Regions from separate parts of the Massilia forsythiae genome, predicted to be linked through region 2. Evidence: predicted binding sites of a transcription regulator. Region 2 holds the regulator's gene; each other region holds the start of a gene.
The links. Region 2 encodes LexA, which represses DNA repair genes until DNA is damaged. Its sites were predicted from a motif close to ACTGTATNNNNATACAGT; they were not measured.

Region 1 (5,348 bases), 740 kb from region 2:
GAAGTCCCAGCTGTCGGTTTCGCCCGGCACGGCGGCGCCGCGCGGACTGGTGTCCGGCGCCACCAGGATCAGGCCCTGTTCGGCGGCCACGCGCTGGGCGCCGGCCTTGGTCATGAAGGTTTCTTCGGTGCAGGTCAGGCCGGCCAGGTAGAACAGCACCGGCAGGCGCTGGCCCTCGAAGCCGGGCGGCAGGTAGACCGAAAAGCGCATCGGCAGCTTTACTGCGGCCGAGTCGGTCTTGTAGAAGCGCTGGACGCCGCCGAAGCAGGCATGTTCGCTGAGCAATTCGAGCATGGAAGACTCCCGTAACAAAGTCACAAGTATGCCTCGTCGGCGCCGCTGCCGCCATAGGCCGGCCGTCAGCCGTGCCGCCGGACCGCCGGACCGCCGGACCGCCGCAATACCGGTTGCCGGGCGCCGCCGTTCTTCCGCGCAGGGTTTTTTGTTAAGCTGGCACATCGCGCATTAACCGGACGCATCATTCATGACGAAAACATCCATCGCCGCGCTGCTGCTGGCCCTTGCGCCCATCTCGGCCACGGCCGGCGCCCGGCCCGCACCCGTTTCCGCGCCGCTCACGACCCATGCGCTGGACAATGGCACGGTGCGGGCAAGCATCACGGATGCCATCGGCGGACGCCTGCTGTCGTTCGCCCTCGCCGGCAAGGCCAATTTCCTCAAGATCGACACCGCCGCCGGCGACCCGGGCGCCAGGGTCGATGCGGACACGGGGAACGTCGGCTACCTCGGCCATGAAGTCTGGATCGGGCCGCAGAAGCAATGGTGGTCGCACCAGGACGCCAATCCGGGGCGCGCCGCCGCCGGCGCCGAGTGGCCGCCGGACCCGTACCTGAGCCTGGCGCGCTACACGGTCGTGCGGAGCGACCGCGCCGGGATCGCGCTGGCCAGTCCCGCCAGCCCGGTCAATGGCTTGCAGCTGGACAAACGCTACAACCTGGTGCCGGGCAGGCCGAACAGCCTGCGGCTGGAAGTGGACGCCGTCAACCGGCGCCGTGCCGGCGTGGCCTGGGATATCTGGTTCAACACGCGCGTCCATGGCGATACGCGCGTGTACGTGCCGGTGGCGCGCCGCGAGGATGTCGCCCAGCACGCCATCGAACGCGGAGCGGACATCGTGCCGCTGGCGTGGACGCTCGCGGATGGCGTGTTGTCGATCGATATGGCGGTGCCGGAAGCGGGCGGCACGGAAGCGGGCGTCATTGCGCGCAAGGCCGGACGCCGCAACGGCAAGCTGCTGCTGCAGCCGTCCGGCGGGTGGATGGCCGGCTTCCGCGACGGCATGGCGCTGGTGATCCAGTTCGCACTGCAGCCGCGGGCCGCGATCCATCCCGACCAGGGCCAGGTCGAGCTGTACAACGACTATGCCGCGGACGACCCGGGCAACGGTTTGCTGGAAATGGAAGTGCACGCGCCTTACCGGCAACTGGCGCCGGGCGCACGCATGGCCGCCGCCGAGACGTGGACGCTGCTTCCCTACGACGGGCCGGACACGCGCGCGGCGCATCTCGATTTCCTGCGCGCCCAGGCGCAGGCGCTCGGCCTGGCGGGCATCGGCGCCGCGCGCTAGGAAAGCCCCGGCGCCGGCTCAGCCGCCGCCGATGCCGCGCATCACGCGGCCGGTGCCCTCGCATTCCGGACATTTCTTGCCATCCGCCAACTTGCCGGTGCCGCCGCAGCCGTCGCACAAGTCTTCGGCTGCGCCTGGCGTGCCGGGTTCCGCCTCGTCGCCCGGTTTCAGGTCCGGATTGAAAGTCGTGTTCATGGATACCTCGCTGGAAATGGATGACGGAGTCATTCTAGACGCACCCGGGCGGACGCAGCGCACGCGCCGGTCGGCCAGCCCGGCGGATGCGCCGGCATGTCATGACGATTTCATATGGGCTTGTAAAAATAAGCTTGACTTTGGCAAATGCTGGCAAATACTCGTTAGGGGTCAAGCCCGCCATCCACCTTCCGCCATGTCCAACAGGAGTCACGATGAATCCAGATCAATCCGCAGACAGCCTCGAGCAAACCGGCAGCGAGCTTGCCATTTCGTACCAGCGGCGCGATGCGCGCCAAAAAGACATCGTCGATCTCGGCATTGCCTTGCAACAGCGCAGCAATACCATGTCGGCCATCAAGTACATGCGGTCCCAGGAGGTGAGCAACGAGGTGATCGAGCGGGTGTTGACGGAGCCGGGGCGCAGGCGCTCGTGGAGCGTCTGATTCGCGCAAGCCGGGAAGCATGCCGGTATGAACGGGTTGCGGCGATCGCTGCGTGGATGGCGCAGCCGTTTATCCGACAACAACAGTTTTCAGGTAGTTGTTATACACAAAAATTTCCAGTTTGCATCTTGCATATTTATTTGATTTGTGCGCTACTTGACATCGTAACTCATTGATTTTTCGCGTCTCGGCATGTGCACGCGCAACGTGCAATTTGTTGAAAGCCGCATTGCTGCTTGCTTCCGGCGTGTCAAGGGGGTGCTTTTCCACAGTGTTATACACAGTTTTTGTGGATATCTGATCAATGCCTGTGGAAATGGCGGTCCCGTACGATCCATTGGTTAACGTATATCGCTTGCGTATTGCATCGATGTCTTTTCGATACAGCTTCAGGCGATATCGTCTTCCGGGCTTGCAGCCCGCGACTGGATGCATGTACAGTCCGGATAACCCATCCGGATAGCCATGCCTGCCGCTCCCGCACCTGCCCACGCACCCGCCGCCTCGACGGCGCGCGATCCGTTCGCCGAACTCAATCCCCAGCAGCGCGCCGCCGTCGAGCACGACATCGGCGCCGCCGCGCCGCGCCCGCTGCTGGTGGTGGCCGGCGCCGGCTCGGGCAAGACCAGCACCCTGGCGCACCGCGTGGCGCGCCTGATCCAGTCCGGCGCCGACCCGCAGCGCATCCTGCTGCTGACCTTTTCGCGGCGCGCCGCCAACGAGATGGGGCAGCGCGCCGCCGGCGTGCTGCAGCGCGTGCTGGGCCTGTCCGGCCGGCACGGGTCGAGCCAGCCGATGGCCGGCCTGCCATGGGCCGGCACTTTCCACGCCATCGGCGCACGCCTGCTGCGCGAGTATGCCGGGCGCATCGGCCTGGAACCCTCGTTCACCATCCACGACCGCGGCGACGCCGAGGACCTGATGGGCATGGTGCGCCACGAGATCGGACTGGGCGCCGCCGGCGGCCAGAAGCGCTTTCCGCTGAAGGGCACCTGCCTGGCGATCTATTCGCGCGTGGTGAACAGCCGCGAACCGCTGGAGCGGGTGTTGCAATCGACCTTTCCCTGGTGCAGCGAATGGGAAGCGCAACTCAAGCGCCTGTTCGGCGCCTACGTCGACGCCAAGCAGGAACAGAACGTGCTCGACTACGACGACCTGCTGCTGTTCTGGGCCGAGATGGCGGCCGACCCCGAGCTCGGCCCCGAACTGGGCGCGCTGTTCGACCACGTGCTGGTCGACGAATACCAGGACACCAACCGCCTGCAGGCCGCCATCGTCCGGGGCATGAAGCCGGACGGCCGCGGCGTGATGGCGGTGGGCGACGATGCCCAGTCGATCTATTCGTTCCGCGGCGCCACGGTGCGCAACATCCTGGATTTTCCGCAGCAGTTCTCGCGCCCGGCCTGCACCGTCACGCTGGAGCGCAACTACCGCTCGACCCAGCCGATCCTGGACGCCTCCAACGCCGTGATCGCGGCGGCGCTGGAGCGCCATGCCAAGACACTGTGGACCGACCGCGTCTCCAGCGCCAGGCCGCAATTGATCCTGATTCCGGACGAGGCCGAGCAGGCGCGCTGGGTCTGCAACCGCGTGCTGGCTTTGCGCGAGGAAGGCGTCAAGCTGATCCAGCAGGCGGTGCTGTTCCGCGCCGCCAGCCACAGCGCGGCGCTGGAGCTGGAGCTGGTACGCCGCAACGTGCCGTTCGTGAAGTTCGGCGGCCTGAAATTCCTGGAAGCGGCGCACGTCAAGGACTTGCTGGCGCTGCTGCGCTTCGCCCAGAATCCGAGCGGACGCCTGGCCGGGTTCCGCGCGGCCCAGCTGGTGCCGGGCATCGGCCAGGCCACGGCGGCGCGCCTGCTGGAAGCGGTGGGGCAGGCGGCCGATGCCTGCGCCGCGGTGGACGCATTCGCGCCGCCGCCGCGCGCACAGACCGACTGGGACGCGTTCGCCGCGCTGTTCCGCACCCTGCGCGCGCCCGGCCTGCGCTGGCCGCTGGACGCCGAGCTGGCCAGGGACTGGTACCTGCCGCACCTGGAGCGGCTGTACGACGACGCCCCGGTGCGCGCCGCCGACCTCGACCAGCTGGTGCAGCTGGCCGGCGGCCATGGCTCGCGCGAATCCTTCCTCACCGAACTGACGCTGGATCCGCCGGACGCCACCAGCGACCGCGCCGGACCGCCGCTGCTGGACGAGGATTACCTGATCCTGTCCACCATCCACTCGGCCAAGGGACAGGAATGGAAGTCGGTGACGGTGCTGAACGCGGTCGACGGCTGCATTCCGTCCGACATGTCGACCGGCAGCGCCGACGACATCGAGGAAGAGCGGCGCCTGTTGTACGTGGCCATGACGCGCGCCAGGGAACACCTGCAGCTGGTGCTGCCGCACCGCTTCTTCGTCCGCCAGCAGGCGCAGATGGGCGACCGCCACGTCTACGCCCAGCGCACCCGCTTCATCTCTCCCGCCATGCTCAAGCACTTCGATGAGTGCCTGTGGCAGGACGCGGACACGCCGCACAGCCGCAAGCCGATGCCGGACAGCGTGCGCATGCTGGTGCGCGAGCGCGCGCGCAATGCCTGGAAATAGCGCTGATCTCATGGCGTCGAAGCAAGTTATCCCCCATGGTTGAATTTTGTAGGAATTTGCCGCATGAGCACGCCTTGCCCGAAACTGATGCGTGTGCAAGTCCTTGATTCATAAGGGTTCGGAATTTGCCTCTTGAATGGGCAAATTGTTGAAACCCGCATCGATACTGGACTTCCGACTTGTCAAGAGTGGCTTGTCCACATAGTTATCCACAATTCTTGTGGATAGTGGAACAAAATCCATGAAATCAAGAGCTTAGAGAATTGAATAAAGAATCGGGATTCACAATGCAGGTTGAGCTCGATCAAGCCTGATGTTCGTTTTTGGTAACAAAACGCGATGCGATGCGCAGCTCATCGGCGCATGGCGATACGCAAGCGTCCTCGTGGCAAGCCGCATGCGGCGCGCATCGGCATGGCTGCAACCCGCTCAGGCGCGCCGGCGCTCGTCCTCGTCGACGCGCCGCTGCAGCGCCTGCAATTGCGCCAGGAAGCGTTCGGCGGCAAGCGCCGGCGGCCACGGTTCCCACGGGC
Region 2 (5,348 bases):
TGGCGCTGGGCGGCGCCCTGACCGACACCGGCCTGTTCGACTGGAGCGCCTTCCCCAACATCGCCCCGAATTTCCGCCGCCTGGCGCCGGCCGCCCAGGGCATGGCGCAGCTGCGCGCCAAGTCGCTGCGCGACTTCGGCGCCTCGCTCGGGCCGGAAGCGGCGCACCACATCGCGGTCGGCGCCGAGACGCTGGCGCTGCGCATGGAGCGCACCTGCGCCAACGCGCTGGCGCTGGCGACGATGCTGGAAGCCGATGAGCGCGTCGCGGCCGTGCACTACCCGGGCCTGGCATCGCACCCGCAGCACGCGCTGTGCGGCGCGCTGTTCCGCAGTTACGGTTCGCTGTTCTCGTTCGAGCTGAAGGACGGCATCGACTGCTTCGACTACCTGAACCGCCTGCAGGTGGCGATCCCGGCCAGCAACCTGGGCGACACGCGCACGCTGGTGATCCCGGTGGCGCACACGATCTTCTTCGAGATGGGGGCGGAGCGCCGCGCCAGCATGGGCATCGCCGAATCCCTGATCCGGGTGTCGGTCGGCATCGAGGATACCGACGACCTGCTGGCCGATTTCGGCAACGCCCTGCAGGGCTGAATCCCGCAGCGCCGGTTTCGTAAAATCCGGTAAAGCGGCCGCTGCGGCGGCGCTTGCCGGTTGAGCCGTGGCCCCGCCCGGGTTATGATCGTGGCATCGTTTCCATTGCCGTCCGCGCCACCTTACGCCATTCCGCCCATGAAAATTGCCCTGTTGTGCGCCGCGCTGCTGTTCACCGACGCGGCGCTGGCCGACGAGCTGGCCGACGCCGATGCCCTGTTCGCCAAGAAAGCCTATCCGCAAGCGCTGCAGAAGTACACCAAGCTGGCGAATGCCGGCAACGTGACGGCCCAGCAGCACCTGGGCGAAATGTATTTCTACGGCGAAGCGGGCAGCGTCGACATGGCCCAGGCATCGCTCTGGTTCGGCAAGGCGGCTGCCAAGGGCAACGCGGTGGCGATCGCCTCGCTCGACCTGATGAAGCAGCGCGCCGCGCGCCGCGCCGACCTCGATTACTGGATCGTCAAGTATGACGGCTCGGACCTGCGCACCGACGAATACCGCTGCCCGGCGCCGCGCTTCCCGGCGATGTCCAAGATCAACGAGGAAATCGACCGCTACAGCGCGCGCATGCAGGCCTGGCAGGCCTGCCACAACCGTTTCGTCCAGTACCTGAACGGTTCGATGCCGCTGACCAAGCGCATCCCGGACGACATCGCCAAGCTGCTGACCAAGGACGAGATGGACAAGGCGACGGCGCACCTGGCGGACGTGGGACAGCGGATCTCGGAAGACACGCAGGTCGGCGGCAAGCTGGTGGTGGCGGATTTCACGGCATGGCGCACGGCGACCGAAGCCTACGTCAACGAGCACAACGAGATGGTCAAGAATGCGCCGCCGCCGGAGAAGGAGGAGCGGAAGTGAGGTTTGATGCGCCGCTGGTAACAATCATGCGATGCGTATGAACGTCGTCCCCGCGCAGGCGGGGACCCATACATCGCCAATGATGGTAGCTCAGCATGGGTCCCCGCCTGCGCGGGGACGACGTGCTGTGTTGCCCGCTATCGCTTCAATGGCGAAGAGCAGCGTGGATCAATGCCACGAACGCAGCAGTCCCACCGCCAAACCTTCCAGCACGAACTCGTCCGTATTCGGATCCACCGTAATCACCGGGAACTCCGGATTTTCCGGCAGCAGCTCGATGGTCGGACCATTCTGGCGGTAGCGCTTGACGGTGACTTCCTCGCCGATGCGGGCCACCACGATCTGGCCGTTCTTGGCGCTGTCGACCTTCTTGACGGCCAGGAAATCGCCGTCGCAGATGCCGGCATCGCGCATCGACCAGCCGCGCACCTTCAGCAGGAAGTCCGGCTTGGCCGAGAACATGGCCGGGTCGACGGAATAGGTGGCTTCGACGTGTTCCTGGGCCAGGATCGGCGAGCCCGCGGCGACGCGGCCGACCAGCGGCAGTGCCATCAGCAGCGCCGGCGGAATGGCCGGCAGCGGGATCGGCGCGGATACCGCCGGCACGGCCGACGGCGGCGTGCCGCCGAGCAGGCGGATGCCGCGCGAGGTGCCGGGAGAAATTTCGATCGCGCCTTTGCGCGCAAGGGCTTGCAGGTGTTCCTCGGCGGCGTTGGCCGAGCGGAAGCCAAGCTCTTGCGCGATTTCGGCGCGGGTCGGCGGGAAGCCGGTGTTGTCGATGGCTTCCTTGATCAGGTTGAGGATCTGTTCTTGCCGTGCGGTGAGCTTAAGCATGGGGGTGCGAGTGGGTATGAGGACAGACTGTATTTTTGTACAGTATGGCGTGGCGTGCAAGGGAAATTACACAATTGGCGCATCTTTTTTGCGCAGTCGCAGCAAGGAAGCGGTAAAAAGCGGGCTTATCACGAACGATAAAGCGATTGAGCGGTTGACTTTTTGCAGTTATAATAGCGGGCTTTCCCTTCCCACACTCGTCTTGACGCCGAGGTGGGCATTTGTTTAAACGTCCTCAAGGAGTGTTGCATGCGTCATTATGAAATCGTGTTTATCGTCCACCCGGACCAGAGCGAGCAGGTCCCGGCGATGATCGAACGCTACAAGACCACGGTCACCTCGCGCGGCGGCCAGATCCACCGCGTCGAAGACTGGGGCCGCCGTCAAATGGCTTACCAGATCCAGAAGCTGCCGAAGGCGCACTACATCTGCATGAACATCGAGTGCGACAACGAGACCCTGGTCGAGCTGGAAACCGCATTCAAATTCAATGATGCCGTGCTGCGTCACCTGACCGTGAAGATGAAGAAGGCCGAGACCGCGCCGTCGCCGATGATGAAGTCGGTCCAGCGCGAAGACGCAGCCAAGACCCATCGCGCCGAGCAGTCGGCCGCGCCGGCCGCCGCTGCCGCTGCCTGAGTAACGGGCCGACGCGCACGGGGTGAACGAGCTGTCGCTGGTTGCCAGCATCACGGAACGCGACACCCTGCGCTATACCCCGGCCGGCATTCCGATCGTCGGCGCGATCCTGCAGCACGGGTCGCAGCAGATGGAAGCGGGTGTGCAGAGGCAGGTCGAGTTCGAGATCACCGCGGTCGCCGCGGGCGAGATTTCGGGCCGCTTCGCCCACGCCGAACTCGGCGCAGTGCACCGCTTCACGGGATTCCTGGCCAGGAAAAGCCGTCACAGCAAAGCCCTGGTGTTTCATATCATTGATTTCAGTGCCGCCTAGCCGATCCAAGATCCAAGCGCGCACGTTTATATAGATACAGGAGCCAAAAATGGCATTCGGTAAAAAGTTCGACAAAAACAAAGCAAAAGAAAAACTGAAGCGCAAACAGCAGAACCCGCTGTTCAAGCGCAAGAAGTTCTGCCGCTTCACCGCCGCCGGCGTGGAACAGGTGGACTACAAGGACGTCGACACCCTGAAGGACTTCGTCCAGGAAAACGGCAAGATCATGCCGGCACGCCTGACCGGCACCAAGGCGCACTACCAGCGTCAAGTCGACACCGCGATCAAGCGCGCGCGTTACCTGGCCCTGCTGCCGTACACCGATCTGCACAACGCTTAATCGCGGTACGCAGTCAGAGAACCTGGAGAATAATATGCAAGTCATCCTGCTGGAAAAAGTCGTCAACGTCGGTAACCTGGGCGACGTGGTCAAGGTCAAGGACGGTTACGCGCGTAACTTCCTGATCCCGCAAAAAATGGCCCGCCGCGCCACCCAATCGGCCGTGGCCGAGTTCGAAGTCAAGCGCGCCGAGCTGGAAAAGGCCGCCGCCGAGAAGCTGTCCGCTTCGCAAGCCCAGGGCGAGAAGCTGAACGGCATGACCGTCACCATCGCCCAGAAGGCCGGCGTCGACGGCCGCCTGTTCGGTTCCGTGACCAACTTCGACATCGCCGAAGCCCTGAGCAAGCAAGGTTTCGCCGTCGAAAAGGCGCAAGTGCGCATGCCGGCCGGCCCGCTGAAGACCACCGGCGAGCACCCGGTTGCCGTCGCGCTGCACACCGACGTCGTGGTTGACGTCACCATCGCCGTCGTCGGCGAAGCAGCCTAAATAAATCGTCGTTCCATCAGTCTCGCAACTGATGCCGTCGTCCCCGCGCAGGCGGGGACCCATGCCGAGTAACCGAAGTCTCGCTGTCGAATACACCCTGGTGTGTCCGATGTAACGAGTTCCGGTGTTCAGCATGGGTCCCCGCCTTCGCGGGGACGACGCATTTGAAGTCGTCGAAAAGCGTCGTTTTTGGTACGCAAAAAACGTCGTTTTTATTTTTAGAAACTCACCAATCTTTTCAGCGGCCGGTGTCTAACGGGTATAATGCCGGCCATGAACACCCCAGCAGACCCGCAGATCGAGTCGCTCCGCATTCCCCCGCATTCCATCGAAGCAGAACAGTCCGTCATCGGCGGCCTACTGCGCGATAATGCGGCGTGGGACCGCATCGCCGACTTCATGCATGCGGAGGATTTCTACCGCTACGACCACCGGATCATCTTCGAACAGATGGTCCGCCTGATCAACTCGGGCAAACCGGCCGACGTGATCACCGTCTATGAGGCGCTGGTCCAGCTCGGCAAGGCCGACGACGTGGGCGGCCTCCAGTACCTGAATGCGATGGCGCAGAACACGCCGTCCGCCGCCAACATCCGCCGCTACGCCGAGATCGTGCGCGACCGCGGCGTGCTGCGCCAGCTCATCACCGTCGCCGACGAAGTCTCGGGCAAGGCCTTCAATCCGCAGGGCGCCGAGGTCAAGCAGATCCTCGACGAGGCCGAGTCGCGCATCTTCGCGATCGCCGAGCAGGGCGCGCGCGGCGCCCAGGGCTGGCTGGCGGTGCAGCCGCTCCTGACCCAGGTGGTGGAGCGCATCGACGAACTGTACAGCCGCGAAAACCAGGGCGAGATCACCGGCGTGCCGACCGGCTTCATCGACCTCGACCGCATGACCTCCGGCCTGCAGGCGGGCGACCTGGTGATCGTGGCCGGCCGTCCGTCGATGGGCAAGACCGCGTTTTCCGTCAACATCGGCGAGAACGTGGCGATCGAGGCCGGCTTGCCGGTGGCGATCTTTTCGATGGAGATGGGCGGCACGCAGCTCGCCATGCGTATGCTCGGCTCGGTCGGCCAGCTCGACCAGCACCGCCTGCGCACCGGCAAGCTGAACGACGAGGACTGGCCGCGCCTGACGCACGCGATCCAGAAGATGAACGATGCGCAGGTCTTCATCGACGAGACCCCGGCGCTGAACCCGATCGAGATGCGCGCGCGCGCGCGCCGCCTGGCGCGCCAGTGCGGCAAGCTCGGCCTGATCATCGTCGATTACCTGCAG
Region 3 (5,348 bases), 110 kb from region 2:
CCGCGCCTGGACGCCGCCAGCGACAGCGGCACCGTCGGCGACGGCATCACCAGCGTGACCAAGCCGGTCTTCACCGGCACCGCCGAGGCGCTGGCGCAGGTGACGCTGTACGACAGCGACGGCCTCACCGTGCTCGGCACGGCGCAGGCCGGCGCCGACGGCAAGTGGAGCATCGCTTCCACCACGCTGGCCGAAGGCAAGCACGTCGTCAGCGCGCGCCAGGTCGACGGCGCCGGCAACGTGTCGGGCGCCGGCGCCGGCTTCGAAGTGACCATCGACAGCAAGGCGCCGGGCGCGCCGGCCGCACCCACGCTCAAGGCGTCCAGCGACACCGGCACCCTGGGCGACGGCATCACCGAAAACGCCAATCCGGTGTTCGAGGGCAGCGCCGAGCCGTTCGCGCTGGTGAAGCTGGTCGATACCGGCAGCGGCAAGCTGCTCGGTAGCGCGACCGCGGACCCCGACGGCAAGTGGAGCATCGCCGCCACCGGCCTGGCACTCGGCACGCACGCGATCAGCGCCACCCAGGTGGACGAAGCCGGCAACGCCTCGGCGGCGAGCGCGGTGTTCACGCTGCGCATCGACGCGCCGGCGGTCACGACGCCGCCAAGCACGCTGGTCGACGGCGTGCAGGTGACGACGCAGGCCGTCACCCTGCCGGGCGGCGCCAGCGGCACCGCGGTGCAGGTCCCGATCGTCACCGCCGACCGCGCCGAGAGCAGCGGCCAGGCCGGCGTGGCCGACATCCCGCTGGCCACCAGCAACGGCGCCAGCCTGCTGGTGGCGCAGCTGGCGCCGGGCTACGGCTTGAATGCGAGCGGGGCCAACGTGGCGGTCGCCAACGGGCTGGAGCACCTGATCAGCGCGATCATGGCCGCCACCCCCGGCCACGACGCCGCCGACCAGGGCCACCTGACCGGCAACGGCAAGACCTACCTGGCCACGCTGGCGTCGGAAGGCTCGCTGCTGGTCGAGACCGTGACTCCGGTCAGCACGGCCGGGGCGAGCGGCACGCTGACGCTGAGCGGCGCCGGCGCGCCGGCCGGCCAGCACGTGGCGCTGGTGATCGATGCCGGCGGCGTCGCCGCCGGCACCACGCTGGCGCTGCAGGGGGTGAACTTCGCGGCCGTCATCGGCAGCGCCAGCGTGGTGGCGCAGAGCGGCGCGCCGGTGCTCAGCGGCGACGCCGCGGCCCAGCACTTCACGGTGGAGGCGACCGGGTCGGGCATGGTGTTCGCCGGCGCAGGCAACGATACCTTGAGCTTCGGCCTGCCGAAGGCCACGGCCACCTCATCTGCCAACCCGGCTGCCGACCCGTCCGCGGGCCAGGCCCATGCGGCGGCGGTGCCGGCCACCGGCGTCACGCTGCTGCACGGCGGCCAGGGCACCGATGCCGCCACCTTCGACGGCGCCCGCGCCGACTTCAACGTCGAATCGCACAACGGCTACCTGGTGGTCAGCAGCAAGGCCGCGCCGGACGCCAAGGCGCTCGTGGTCAACGTCGAGCAGCTGCAGTTCAGCGACGCCAGCGTCACGGTGCAGAACGCCCCCGACCTGACCACGCTGGCGGGCATGTACCAGACCATGTTCGGCCGCCAGGCCGACCTGGGCGGCTTCGCGTACTGGGCCGACGTGCACCAGGGCGGCGCCAGCTGGGGCGCGATGGCGCTGGACATGATCGGGTCGAGCGAGCGCGTGGCCGCCACCAACGACAGTTTCAACGGCAACGCCGGGCACGACGTGGCCCTGTTGTACCAGGCGCTGTTCAACCGTGCGCCGGACAGCGGCGGCCTGGCCTACTGGACCGGCCAGATGGCCCATGGCGCCAGCCTGGAAACGGTGGCCACCGCCATGGTGCAATCGGTGGAGATGGTGGGGCACCAGCGCGCGGCGACCGACTGGGACTTCAGCGTGTAAACTGGGCCGGCAAGCGGCATTCTTCGGGAATGCCGGCCTGGTGAAAAACGGCGCCGCATCCGGAAGGATGCGGCGCCGATCCACGATACGGCTGCAATCGGTAGAGACTGCCGTACGTCTCACCACGGCAAATTTGTCCGACTTTACGGTTTCTCCATCACCGTTCCACCCACCAGCACCGCGCCTTCCTCCAGGCGGGTACGGATCAGGCAATCGCGTCCGCCGGCACGCCCTTGATGGAGCACCAGGCCGCGATCGCGTCCAGGTCCGGCGCGAGGCCGTACAGCGTGTCCACGTCCGCCACTTCGACCAGCAGCTTGGGACTGCCGACCGACGCCACCCGCGGCGTCGACGTGACGACCGATGCCGGCGCGCGCAGCAGCGCCGCCGATGAACACGCAGGTGGTATTGCGTTCGCGCGCCAGCGCCTGGCGTTCGGCCGGGTCGAGCGGCCCGTCCTCGATCACCAGCACCGGGTTGCCGGCGCCGGCACCGGCGCCGAAGCAGGTCATGGCATGGATAGGCATGTTTCGTAATGTGTATTTCGCAACGTTCCATCGGGTTCATCGGCTATACTGTGTTTTTATACAGTATTTCCTGTTCGACCCTATTGTAGCGCCCAGCGCCCCCGATCGATGCATTCACCGCCGCCATCCTCGCTGGATTCGTCCACCGGCCTGCACATGGGCCTGCCCGACTATGCGGAGCTGTTCTGCCTGTCGAACTTCTCGTTCCTGCAGGGCGTCTCGCATGCGGAAGAACTGGTGGCGCGCGCGCTGCAGCTGGGCTACCAGGCGCTGGCGCTGACCGACGAGTGTTCGCTGGCCGGCGTGGTGCGCGCGCACGGCGAGGCCAAGCGCGCCGGCCTGCCGCTGATCGTCGGCGCCCATTTCCACCTCGCCGACGAGACCGGCCACCATGCGCTGTCGCTGATTCTGCTGGCGCAAAACCGCAACGGCTACGGCAACCTATCCGAACTGATCACGCTGGGCCGCACGCGCAGCGAAAAGGGCAGCTACCTGCTGCACCCGGCCGACCTAGAAGCGCCGCCGCCGGCGCTGGCGCATTTGACGGGCATGCCGGATTGCCTGGCGATCCTGCTGCCGGCGTATCCCGGCCACGAAGCCGCCGCCATCGACCGCCTGCACGCCCAGGCGGCCTGGCTGGCGCGCGTGTTCGCCGGGCGCGCCTGGCTCGGGTTGACCCTGCTGCACCGCGCCTTCGACGACGCGCACCGGGCGGCGGTGGAGGAGGTCGGCTGGCAGCACGGCCTGCCGATCGTCGCACTCGGCCACGTCGTGATGCACGTGCGCTCGCGCAAGCCGCTGCAGGACACGATGAGCGCGATCCGCATCGGCAAGCCGGTGGCCGAATGCGGTTACCAATTGGCGCCGAACGCCGAGCAGCACCTGCGCTCGCGCGTGCGCCTGGCCAACATCTATCCGCGCGCCGCCTTGCGCGAGACGCTGCGCATCGCCGCCCTGTGCAGCTTTTCGCTGGACGAACTGCGCTACGAGTATCCGGACGAGGTGGTCCCGCCCGGCCATTCGGCGGCCAGCTACCTGCGCAGCGAAACGTATATCGGCGCGCACCGGCGCTTCCGCGACGGCATTCCGGCGCAGGTGCAGGGGCAGATCGAGCACGAATTGTCCCTGATCGCCGAGATGCGCTACGAGCACTACTTCCTCACCGTGTACGACATCGTGCGCCATGCGCGCTCGCTCGGCATCCTGTGCCAGGGGCGCGGCTCGGCCGCCAATTCGGCGGTGTGCTACTGCCTCGGCATCACCGAGGTCGATCCGGCGCGCGCCAGCCTGCTGTTCGAGCGCTTCATCTCGAAGGAGCGCAACGAGCCGCCCGACATCGACGTCGACTTCGAGCACCAGCGCCGCGAAGAGATCATCCAGTACATCTACCGCAAGTACGGGCGCACGCGCGCGGCGCTGGCGGCGGTGGTGATCAGCTACCGTCCGAAAAGCGCGCTGCGCGACAGCGGGCGCGCGCTGGGCGTCGACCTGGCCATCGTCGACAAGGTGTGCAAGCAGCACCACTGGTTCGACGGCAAGGCCGACTTGCTGAACCGGCTGGCCGACAGCGGCCTCGATCCCGCCGCGCCGCTGTCGCAGCAATGGGCGTCGCTGGCGCAGCGCCTGCTCGGTTTTCCGCGCCACCTGTCGCAGCATCCGGGCGGCTTCGTGATGGCGCGCGGGCAGTTGTCGCGCCTGGTACCGATCGAGAACGCCACCATGCTGGAGCGCAGCGTGATCCAGTGGGACAAGGACGACCTCGAAGAACTCGGCCTGATGAAGGTCGACGTGCTGGCGCTGGGCATGCTGTCGATGCTGCGCCGCGGCTTCGACCTGGTCGGCCGGCGCCACGGCGCCGTGTTCGAGATGCAGGACATCCCGCACGACGACAAGCCGACCTACGACATGATCTGCGCGGCCGACACGGTGGGCGTGTTCCAGATCGAGTCGCGCGCGCAGATGAGCATGCTGCCGCGGATGAAGCCGCGCCGCTTCTACGACCTGGTGATCGAGGTGGCGGTGGTGCGCCCGGGGCCGATCCAGGGCGGCATGGTGCACCCGTACCTGAAGCGGCGCGAGGGCAAGGAGCGCGTGGTCTACCCGAGCCCGGACATGGAAAAGGCGCTGGCGCGCACGCTGGGCGTGCCGATCTTCCAGGAACAGGTGATGCAGGTGGCGATCCTGGCGGCCGGCTTCACGCCGGGCGAGGCCGACCAGCTGCGGCGCGCGATGGCGGCCTGGAAGCGCAAGGGCGGGCTGCAGCAATACCACGAGCGCATCGTCGGCGGCATGCTGGCGCGCGGCTACGACATCGCCTTCGCCGAGCAGATCTTCAGCCAGATCCAGGGCTTCGGCGAATACGGTTTTCCCGAGTCGCATGCGGCCAGCTTCGCGCTGCTGGCCTATGCCAGTTCCTGGCTCAAGTGCCACGAACCGGCTGCCTTCCTGTGCGCGCTGCTGAACAGCCAGCCGATGGGATTTTACAGCCCGTCGCAGCTGGTGCAGGATGCGCGTCGCCACGGCATCGAGGTGCGCCCGGCAGACGTGATGGTGAGCGGGTGGGAGTCGGCGCTGGAAGAGCATGACGATGCCGGCCATGGGGAGGGCGGCGGCGCCGGTCGCGTCCGGCCGCAGCCGGCGGTACGCCTCGGCCTGCACCTGCTGCGCGGGATGAACCGCGAGGCGGCAGAGCGCATCGAGCTGGCGCGCGCGATCCGCCCGTTCGCCAGCGTGGCCGACCTGGCGCGGCGCGGCCACCTGGAGCGCGCCGACCTGCAGGTGCTGGCCGCTGCCAACGCGCTCGGCGCACTGGCCGGGCACCGCCGCCAGGCGCTGTGGCAGGCATCGGGCGCGGCGCCGGACAGCGACCTGCTGCGTCCCACCGAGCCGGTCGAGGAAACACCG

Region 1: HH212_RS17870 (ATP-dependent helicase) is a predicted target of LexA. The motif match lies at 2,654-2,671, and genes of this name have one in related genera.
Region 3: HH212_RS14365 (error-prone DNA polymerase) is a predicted target of LexA. The motif match lies at 2,492-2,509, and genes of this name have one in related genera.

Annotation. Positions count from the first base shown of each region.
Region 1 covers NZ_CP051685.1:4,200,057-4,205,404, forward strand. The annotation lists gene fghA (S-formylglutathione hydrolase) at 1-294, opposite strand, end outside; gene HH212_RS17855 (DUF4380 domain-containing protein) at 485-1,588, shown strand; gene HH212_RS17860 (hypothetical protein) at 1,607-1,783, opposite strand; gene HH212_RS17865 (hypothetical protein) at 1,999-2,229, shown strand; gene HH212_RS17870 (ATP-dependent helicase) at 2,695-4,815, shown strand; gene HH212_RS17875 (phosphohydrolase) at 5,245-5,348, opposite strand, start outside.
Region 2 covers NZ_CP051685.1:3,462,474-3,467,821, forward strand. The annotation lists gene HH212_RS14810 (cystathionine gamma-synthase family protein) at 1-596, shown strand, start outside; gene HH212_RS14815 (SEL1-like repeat protein) at 735-1,460, shown strand; gene lexA (transcriptional repressor LexA) at 1,629-2,294, opposite strand; gene rpsF (30S ribosomal protein S6) at 2,544-2,933, shown strand; gene priB (primosomal replication protein N) at 2,956-3,246, shown strand; gene rpsR (30S ribosomal protein S18) at 3,296-3,586, shown strand; gene rplI (50S ribosomal protein L9) at 3,621-4,073, shown strand; gene HH212_RS14845 (replicative DNA helicase) at 4,347-5,348, shown strand, end outside.
Region 3 covers NZ_CP051685.1:3,348,211-3,353,558, forward strand. The annotation lists gene HH212_RS14355 (Ig-like domain-containing protein) at 1-1,917, shown strand, start outside; gene HH212_RS14360 (hypothetical protein) at 2,061-2,444, opposite strand; gene HH212_RS14365 (error-prone DNA polymerase) at 2,553-5,348, shown strand, end outside.